One region of the Rhodoferax potami genome, then DNA from elsewhere that is predicted to be linked to it. Evidence: predicted binding sites of a transcription regulator. Region 1 holds the regulator's gene; the other holds the start of a gene.

Evidence for each region. Region 1 encodes sigma-54, which starts transcription at its own class of promoters, with help from an activator protein. Its sites were predicted from a motif close to TGGCANGNAANCTGCTTT; they were not measured.
Region 2: RAE19_RS02555 (DUF2126 domain-containing protein) is a predicted target of sigma-54. The motif match lies at 2,906-2,923, and genes of this name have one in related genera.

The regions. Positions count from the first base shown of each region.
Region 1 is NZ_JAVBIK010000001.1:1,545,448-1,550,331, reverse strand. Features, by position in the region: gene RAE19_RS07360 (thiol:disulfide interchange protein DsbA/DsbL) at 1-342, shown strand, start outside; gene RAE19_RS07355 (exopolyphosphatase) at 434-1,366, shown strand; gene lptA (lipopolysaccharide transport periplasmic protein LptA) at 1,441-2,049, shown strand; gene lptB (LPS export ABC transporter ATP-binding protein) at 2,046-2,822, shown strand; gene rpoN (RNA polymerase factor sigma-54) at 2,823-4,424, shown strand; gene RAE19_RS07335 (THUMP domain-containing class I SAM-dependent RNA methyltransferase) at 4,421-4,884, shown strand, end outside.
Region 2 is NZ_JAVBIK010000001.1:530,171-535,054, forward strand. Features, by position in the region: gene RAE19_RS02545 (circularly permuted type 2 ATP-grasp protein) at 1-282, opposite strand, end outside; gene RAE19_RS02550 (DNA internalization-related competence protein ComEC/Rec2) at 342-2,852, opposite strand; gene RAE19_RS02555 (DUF2126 domain-containing protein) at 3,011-4,884, shown strand, end outside.

The sequences.
Region 1 (4,884 bases):
TACACACTCGAGGCCATGGGCCTGGTGCCCAAACTCCACGCCAAAGTGTTTGCCGCCATCCATGTGGAAAAGCAAAACCTGGCGCGGCCCGAGGCCATCGTGGAGTGGATCAGCCAACAGGGCGTGAACCGGGAGCAGTTTGTGGCCCAGTACAACTCATTCACAGTAGCGACCAAGGCCGGCAAGGCACTGCAGTTGCAAAACGCCTACAAGGTGGAAGGCGTGCCGGCCCTCGGTGTGGCGGGGCGTTTTTATACCGACGGCTCTATGGCCGGTAACATGCAGCGGGCCTTGCAAGTGGTCGATACATTGATCGCCGACCAGCGCGCAGGACGCGGCTAATACCCCAGCCCTGCACTAGGCAAACCTGTGGCGCTTGGCCTCAGGTGCGGGGCTAGAATGAATTTTTATTTACCCTTGAGGAGTCTGTCGTATGTCTAGCCAGAAGTTCCGTTTGGTCACCCGTAGCGATTTCGATGGCTTGGTGTGCGCCGTTCTCCTCAACGAGTTGGACTTGATTGACGACATCAAGTTCGTCCACCCCAAGGACATGCAGGACGGCAAGATCGAGGTCTCTGACCGCGATATCACGACCAATCTGCCCTATGTGCCGGGCGTTCACTTGGCGTTTGATCACCACGAGTCTGAGACGCTGCGCAACACCGGCGAGCGGCCCAATCACATCATCCTCCCGCATGCCGATTCGGCGGCCCGCGTGGTCTATGACCACTACGGTGGCGCCAGCCGCTTTCCGGCACGCTTCTACGACATGATGGAGGCGGTGGACAAAGGCGACTCTGCCCGCTTCAGCCACGATGAAATCATGAATCCCACAGGCTGGGTGCTGCTGAATTACCTGATGGATTCGCGCACCGGCCTCGGCCGATTCCGCGAGTTCCGGGTCAGCAATTACCAGCTGATGATGGACTTGATCCAGTACTGCCGTCACCACGGTATCGAGCAGATCCTGCAGCTGCCGGACGTGGTCGAGCGGGTCGAGCTCTATTTTGAGCATGCGGCCAAAGCCAAGGAGCAGCTCTTGCGCTGCTCTACCGTGCACGGCAATCTGCTGGTGCTGGACTTGCGCAATGAGGACATCATTTACGCAGTCAACCGGTTCATGGTGTACGCCTTGTTCCCGGACACCAATATTTCCATCCACGTGTTGTGGGGTCTGCAAAAACAAAACACCGTGTTTGCGACCGGTAAATCGATCACCAACCGCAGCTCCAAAACCCATGTTGGCGAATTGATGCTGAGCTACGGCGGCGGCGGTCATGCCAATGCCGGCACCTGCCAAGTGGATAACGCCCAAGCTGCCGAAGTGCTGCAAGCACTGATCCACAAAATTAACGCAGACGGCTGAGTACGGCGGGGGCAGGAGCCGTGAAGTGCTCGGTACAATGAGCCGAGCGCTCTTCGAGCAAGTTTCGTGCCCCTATGAAAAAAATTGTGTTGTCCCTGTCGGTTCTGCTGGTCTTGTCGGGCCTTGTGGGCAGCGTTCGCGCCGAAAAAGCGGACCGCAATAAGCCCATGAATGTGGAGTCCGATGCTTTGCGTTACGACGACCTCAAACAAGTCAGCATCTTCACGGGCAATGTCATCCTCACCAAGGGGAGCATCCTGATCCGCGGGAGCCAGATCGAGGTTCGCCAGGACCCCGAGGGCTACCAATTCGGCTTGGTGACCGGCTCACCGGACAAGCAGGCCTTTTTTCGCCAGAAGCGCGACGGCATCGATGAATACATCGAGGGCGAAGGCGATACGATCGAATACGACGGCAAAGCCGACACCGTGCGCTTCATCAAAAAAGCCCAGATGCGCCGTTTGCGCGGCGCAACGCTGGCGGACGAGGTAACCGGTGCGGTCATCCTCTATGAGAACCTGACCGACCGTTTCACAGTCGATGGTGCGCCCAAGACAGCCGCAGCCCCTGCAGGGCGGGTGCGTGCCATGTTGACACCCAAGCCCGAGCGGGGCACTGCGGCGTCGGCGGCCAGTGGTGCTGAACTCAAAGTTACGCCCCAAATCGAGAAGGTCGGCCAGTGAACGACCTCGTCAAAGACACCCCGGACAGCAGTGCCGGGCGGCTCGAAGCCCGCCATCTGCAAAAGTACTATGGCAAGCGCCAGGTCGTGAAAGATGTGTCGCTGGCGGTTCGCACCGGTGAGGTAGTAGGTTTGCTGGGCCCCAATGGCGCGGGTAAAACCACCTCGTTTTACATGATCGTGGGTTTGCTGCGAGCCAGTGCGGGCGACATCACCATCGACGGCCAAAGCATCGAGCACATGCCGATTCACCGCCGTGCCCGTCTCGGCTTGGGCTACTTGCCGCAAGAAGCCTCCATCTTCCGCAAGCTCAATGTGGAAGACAACGTGCGCGCCGTGCTGGAGCTGCAGCGCGACGATGCCGGAGCGCCTTTGAAGTCCGATGAAATCGAACGCCGGCTGACCGATTTGCTGCAAGAACTCCGGGTGGAGCATTTGCGGGAATCGCCCTCGCTTGCCTTGTCCGGAGGGGAGCGGCGCCGTGTGGAAATCGCCCGGGCATTGGCGACCCGGCCCCGCTTTATCTTGCTGGATGAGCCTTTTGCGGGTATCGACCCGATCGCGGTGATTGAGATCCAACGCATCATCAACTTCCTGAAGGCCCGCGGTATCGGCGTGCTGATCACCGACCACAACGTGCGTGAGACATTGGGCATTTGCGACCACGCGTACATCATCAGTGACGGGCATGTGCTGGCAGAGGGTACGCCCTCAGAGATCGTGAATAACGCCGATGTGCGCCGGGTGTACCTCGGTGAACATTTCAAGATGTAGATGAAACAAGGTCTCTCGCTCCGAGTTTCGCAGCACCTGGCACTCACGCCCCAGCTGCAACAATCCATTCGCCTGTTGCAGCTCTCCACCCTGGAGCTCAGCCAGGAAGTGGAGCAAATGCTGGATGAAAACCCGTTTCTGGAGTTGACCGAAGAGCGTGCCGAGCGCGAGGACTTCGGGCTCGATACGGTCGATGCCACAGTGAGCGAGGGCGATCGATTGAGCGAGCAAGAGCCTGATTTTGCTATCAATTCTGTAGCTGAATACGCAAGTAGTACCAGCGCTAGCGGCTCCAATGAGGAAGAATCCTCCCCCTTGTCTAGTAGCGACGAACCCAGCTGGGAGGGCGACGGAACGACCGAAATGACCCCGGACGATGGCGAATGGGGCGTTGACGCGAAGGCCAAAGCCAACAACCTCGACGACGACGAGCAGAAAGACGCCACCGAACTGGCGCGCTCGGGCGAGTCATTGCAGATTTTTTTGCACCGCCAGGCGGCGGGCCTGCGCCTGAGCCCTGAGGATGCAGCGGCCCTGCGGTTCTTGATCGAGTCCCTGAACGACGACGGTTACCTTGAAGAGCCGCTGGCGGAATTGGCCCAAAGCCTGCACCCCGGTGACGAAGAGCAGCTCCACGAACTGGTGCACCACTTCACCGTCGCACGGGGCTTGTTGCACAGCCTGGAGCCGGTGGGGGTAGGCGCGCGTGACTTGGGCGAGTGCTTGCGCCTGCAGATCCAGGCCCTGTTGCAAACCGCGGATGACGATGGCGAATGGGCCCGTATCGAGGTGTTGCAGGTTGCGTTGGCGATTTGCCAACAGCCCATGGAGTTGTTGGCCCGCCGGGACATCAAGCGTCTGGTGCAAGCCGGCGTCGGGAGCGACGCGCTGGTGCGTGAAGCCATTGCCCTGATTGCCCGCCTGGAGCCCAAGCCCGGCCGCCGTTTTGTGGATGTCGAGCGCAACATCGTGGTGCCCGATGTGCTGGTCGTGCCGATCGGCAGAGTGGGTGGCGCCGCCAAGTTTCGGGTGCAGCTCAACCCCGATGTGATGCCGCGGCTCAAAGTCCACGACATCTATGCCAATGTGCTGCGCAACCACAAAGCCAGCTCCAGCCATGCCGGGCTGCAGCAGCGATTGCAGGAAGCACGCTGGTTCATCAAAAACATCCAGCAGCGCTTCGACACGATTTTGCGGGTCAGCACCGCCATCGTCGAGCGACAAAAGAATTTCTTCACCCACGGTGAGCTGGCCATGCGCCCTCTGGTGCTCCGTGAAATTGCTGACGAGCTGGGCCTGCACGAGTCCACCATCAGCCGCGTCACGACCGCCAAGTACATGGCCACGCCGTTCGGCACCTTTGAGCTGAAATACTTTTTCGGCTCCGGCCTGGGCACCGAGAGCGGTGGCAATGCGTCCAGCACCGCGGTGCGGGCGCTGATCAAGCAATTTATTGCCTCCGAGAGCCCTAAAAAGCCCTTGAGCGATAACCAGATTTCCGACATGCTCAAAGAGCAGGGCATTGAATGCGCCCGGCGCACCGTGGCCAAATACCGCGAGGGGCTGAAGATTGCCCCCGCCTCACTCCGCAAAGCGCTATGAACCAATTGACTCTTTTTCTCCCCTGCGCTGCTGGCGTGGAGGACTTTCTTGCCCCCGAAATTTTGCAGATCACCGGTCTGCCCCCTGGCTGTATCACCAAGCAACGCGGCGGCGTAGCCGTGCGCACCGGGTTTGAGCATGCGATGCTGCTCAACCTCTACAGCCGCCTGGCCCAACGGGTGCTGGTCTTGGTGTCGTACACCGAGTACCGCAGCGAGCAGGACTTGTACCGTGCCGCCATGCAAGTGGCCTGGGAGCGCTGGTTCACGCCGCGCGAAAGCATCAAGGTCGAGGTCACGGCGCAGCACAGCCCCTTGACCTCGTTGAACTTTGCCGCGCTGAAGGTGAAAGACGCAGTCTGCGACCGCTTCCGCGAAGTGGCGGGCGGCGTGCGCCCGGATGTGAACACCCAGTGGCCAGATGTACGCATCTTCGCCCACCTGACCACCGACAGCTGTTC
Region 2 (4,884 bases), 1.0 Mb from region 1:
TTCCATGCTGGACCACTCGTGGGCCGGGATGATGCGGGGAATCAGGTCAAACGGGATCAGGCGCTCGGTGCCGGAGCCGTCCTCGTCTTTTTCGCCGTATACAGCGAAGGTAATGCCCACGCGGCGGAAGATCATTTCCGCTTCTTCACGCCGTTTGGCCATCATGTCGCCGGGCTGGCGGGCAAGCCATTCGTCGTAAATCTTGTAGTGGTCTCTTATCTGGCTGCCCTTGCTGAAAAATTCATAAGGGAGCTGGGTGTACATCTCATCGAATTTCTGCATGTAAAAGACCTCTCTGATTACCTCTTATGCAAACTTCGGGCCACAGCGCCGATGCACCACTATGGCACATCATGGGCCCAATAATGCCGCTCGTCTTCCCGCATACACGCCACATTTTGGGGCTCTGCAGAGTGCCAACGCGCCGCACCACAACGGGGCGATAACACCAAATGGGTGCCTAAGGCTTCATAGCGCGCGACGACGGTCGCAGCAGGGTGCCCGTAGCGATTGCGGTAGCCTGCCTGCACCAGCGCATGGCGTGGCTGGACTGCTCGCAAAAACGCGTCGGTGCTCGAAGTCTTGCTACCGTGGTGGGGCACCAAAAGCACATCCGCCCGAAGCAGCGGCAACATGGCCGGATCGTCCACCAAACGCTGCTCTTGCGCGGCCTCAATGTCACCGGCTAGCAGCGCGGCTTGGCGCCCGTTGCTGATGCGCAGCACACACGACAGCGCGTTGGCTTTGGGGGCGGGCTCGGCCTCATAGTCCGCTGCGTCAGGGTGCAAGACCTCAAAGTCCACACCATCCCATTGCCAACGCATACCTGCCTCACAACGTTGAGACGCGCGCAGCTGTTGCAAGGTGTGCTGCGGCTCCAGCGAGCTCAGCAGGTTAGCGTGCGGCTGCATCATGAGTACCGCAGGCGCGCCCCCGACATGGTCGATGTCACGGTGGCTTAGTACCACCGTGTCGAGCTGCACATCGAGCGCTTTTAGCAGGGGCAGTAAGACGCGGTTGCCCGCGTCACTCTCGAGGCTGTAGCGTGGGCCCGCATCAAACAGCAGGGCGTGTCGCGCAGTCTGCACCAGCACCGCGTTGCCCTGCCCCACATCGGCGGCGAGCAAAGAAAACTCACCCGGCTCCGGCACGGGCGGGCGCCACAGGAGCAGCGCCAACACCGGCACCAAGCCCATCATCCGCAAGGCACGGGGCAAGGGCATCAACAAAAGCGCAGCGCCCAAAGCCGCCAGAACGCCCGGCAGCAGCGGCGGCAAGGGCAAGCTCAACGCGGCGTAGGGCACAGCAGCAAGCGCATCCATAGCCGCGTAAAGCAGTACGACCGCACCGGTAGCTGCGGTCCAGAGCGCGGGCCAAACCAGCCCCAACAAACCCAGCGGGGTCACCACCAGCGTGACCCACGGAATCGCCACCACGTTAGCCAGCAACCCGACCAGCGACACTTGCCCGAACCACAACAACACGAGCGGCGCCAAAGCCAAGGTGATCAGCCACTGCTCCCGCCACATCGCCACCGCGCCTGCGCGGAGCCGGGCCCAGCCGCGCTCCAATTTGGAGCCATTTAGCCCTCTAGCCCCTGCACGACCTGCACCACCAGCTCCTGAATTGGTAGCATCTCCAGCGGCAAACAGCAGCATGACGGCCACAAAGCTGAGCCAGAACCCCGGCTGCAACATGGCCCAAGGGTCCCACAGCAGCACGCCTACTGCAGCCCACAGTGCCACCCAGGGCCAAGGCCATCTGGCGCCCTGCAATCGCAAGAGCACCACCATCGCCAGCATCAGGCAGGTGCGCTGTGCCGGCACGCCCCAGCCGGAAAACACCGCATACGCCGTGGCCAACAACAGGCCCATTCCCCACGCCGCGTGGGACGCGGGCACCCATTGGCACAAACGCGCTGATGTGCGCCAGCCCCGCCGGACCAGCCAGGTGGCCGCCCAGGCAAACATCGTGATATGCAGACCCGAAATGCTCACGAGGTGACTGATCCCTGTGGCGCGGAACACATCCCAGTCCGAACGCTCAATAGCCCGTTGATCACCCACCACCAGCGCGGTGAGCAAGCCGGCCGAGCGAGGGTCGGTGACCCGGGTCTGTATCCGGTCACGGACCCATTGGCGCAGCTGTGCCACAGGCGCGGCCGTGGTCTGCTCCATCAGCTGTGGCTCCGGGCTGCTCACCGTGGCACGGACATAGCCGGTGGCCTGCACGCCCTGGGTCCACAGGTACAGCTCGTAGTCAAAACCATGGGGATTGATGCTGCCGTGCGGCGCCTTCAGCCGCAATGGCAACTGCCAGCGCTGGCCGGCTCTCAAAGCAGGCGGTGTGCGCTGCAGCTCAGGGGTTTGGGTCTGGAGGTTGAAGCCGGTGGTGTACCACCCCACGTCGAGCAAAGCCGGCACAGTCACCGGTGTGCCATCCAAGAGCGCAGCACCCGTCCCGCTCTCGCCTGCGTCCACCCGTAGCCGGAAACGGAGCCCCGATTCGGTAGCTTGGGGCATATCTGCAACGACGCCGGTCACCAGAACATCGCGCCCCTCCAGCGCAGGGGCTAGCGCTTGACTCATGAACAGCACGGCACGCAAGCCAGTCATCCCCCAAGCCAGCGCCAATGCACAGAGGCCCGCCACACCATGACGCCACAGTCCCACTATCTTTTTGCTAGCAACCCACGCATAACCCACAAGGGCCAGAAGCACAAACGCCACATAAACCGCGGGCGCTGACAACGTGGCTTGCTGCAACTGCAACGCCATCCCCGCCAGCAGCCCCAACCCGACAGCACCGCCAGTGCGGGGCCAGACGGCAAGGCGGAGTGCGGTGGCGTACATGCAACCATGCTAACCGCGCGCAAGGGGCGACAAACCCTCCGCTATGGAGGCACTGGCGCGGACCTTGCTTTAAAAGCCTGTCAAACCCGATTGTTAGTATGGGGCCCGTGCGGTAACCGCTGCACGGCGTCCCCTGTGAGATCTACCGAGACCGGCCCATGTCCATTCACGCAGCGCTGAACCACGTTACCCACTACTCGTACGACCGTCTGGTCAACCTCGGTCCCCAAGTCATCCGCCTGCGCCCGGCGCCACACTGCCGCAGCAAAATCATCTCTTACTCGCTCAAGGTCGAGCCGAGCACCCACTTCGTCAACTGGCAGCAAGACCCGTTTGCCAATTACCAGGCCCGCCTGGTGTTCCCCGAAAAAACCAAGGAATTCAAAGTCACAGTCGACCTGGTGGTCGAAATGGCGGTGTACAACCCCTTTGACTTCTTCCTCGAACCCACGGCCGAAAACTTCCCGTTCAAGTACGACAAGCTGCTGGGCCAAGAGCTAGCCCCCTACCTGGCTGCGGAGCCGCTGACCCCGGAATTCAAAAAGTTCTTAGGAGCCATTGACCTCAAGGAGCGCCGCACCATCGACTTTCTGGTCTACATCAACCAGCTGGTGCACAACGCCGTCAGCTACACCATCCGCATGGAGCCCGGTGTGCAAACGCCGGAAGAAACCCTGACGCTGGCCAGCGGGTCGTGTCGCGACTCCGGGTGGCTGCTGGTTCAACTGCTGCGCCATTGCGGGCTGGCAGCACGCTTTGTATCGGGCTACCTGATTCAGCTGGCACCGGACGTCAAATCCCTGGACGGCCCCAGCGGCACCGAAGTCGACTTCACCGATCTGCACGCCTGGTGCGAGGTCTATTTGCCCGGCGCAGGCTGGATCGGGCTGGACGCGACCAGCGGCCTGCTGGCAGGAGAGGGCCACATCCCGCTGGCCTGCACCCCGCAGCCCAGCGGCGCAGCCCCGATCGAAGGCGGCGTGGACAAGTGCGAGGTGGAGTTTGCCCACCACATGCAAGTCACCCGCATGTACGAGTCCCCCCGCGTCACCAAGCCTTACACGCCCGAACAGTGGGCCGAAGTCATGACTCTGGGCGACGCGGTAGACGCCGAACTCGTGGCCGGCGATGTGCGCCTGACCATGGGTGGCGAGCCCACCTTTGTGGCGGTGAACGACCGCGACGCGCCCGAATGGAACACCGACGCCCTGGGCCCCACCAAGCGCGGCTTCGCCACCGAGCTGGTGCACAAACTGCGCGACGAATACGGCCAGGGCGGCTTTCTGCACTTCGGCCAAGGCAAGTGGTATCCCGGCGAGCAACTACCGCGCTGGGCGCTCAATGTTTACTGGCGTGCCGACAAGCAGAAGGTGTGGAACAACCCCGCCCTGTTCACCGACGAGCGCAAGCCCACCCACTACACCGCCGAAGACGCGGGCTACTTCATCCGCACCCTGGCCGGCAAGCTGGGCCTGACCGACAAGTACGTGCAGGCCGGCTATGAAGACACCTGGTACTACCTGTGGCGCGAGCGCCGCCTGCCGGTGAATGTGGACCCCTTCAACAGCAAGCTCGACGACGAGATGGAGCGTGCCCGCCTGCGCCGCGTCTTCGAGCAAAAGCTCGACTCGGTGGTGGGCTATGTGCTGCCGCTCAAAGTGGGCGATGGCCCGCGCCTGACAGGCAAGGGCAGCAACCCCAGCCTTTCCGGCCCGTGGTGGACTACCGGTCCCTGGTTCTTCCGCGACGAGCGCATGTACCTGATGCCCGGCGATTCGCCCATGGGCCTGCGCCTGCCGCTGGATTCCCTGCCCTGGGTCAGCGAAGGTGACTACCCCTATCTGGTGGAGCGCGACCCGACCGTGGACCGCGGCGCGTTGCCAGCGCACGCGGCCTTTGCACAGCGCTATGCACCCAACGCCACGACCGCAACGACCGCCGGTCATGCAGGCGCCCCTGCGGCCACCGGTACCAGTGCAGGCTCTTTAGATGCCAACGGAGTGCCTTACCTGGCCGGCAACCTGGCCGTACC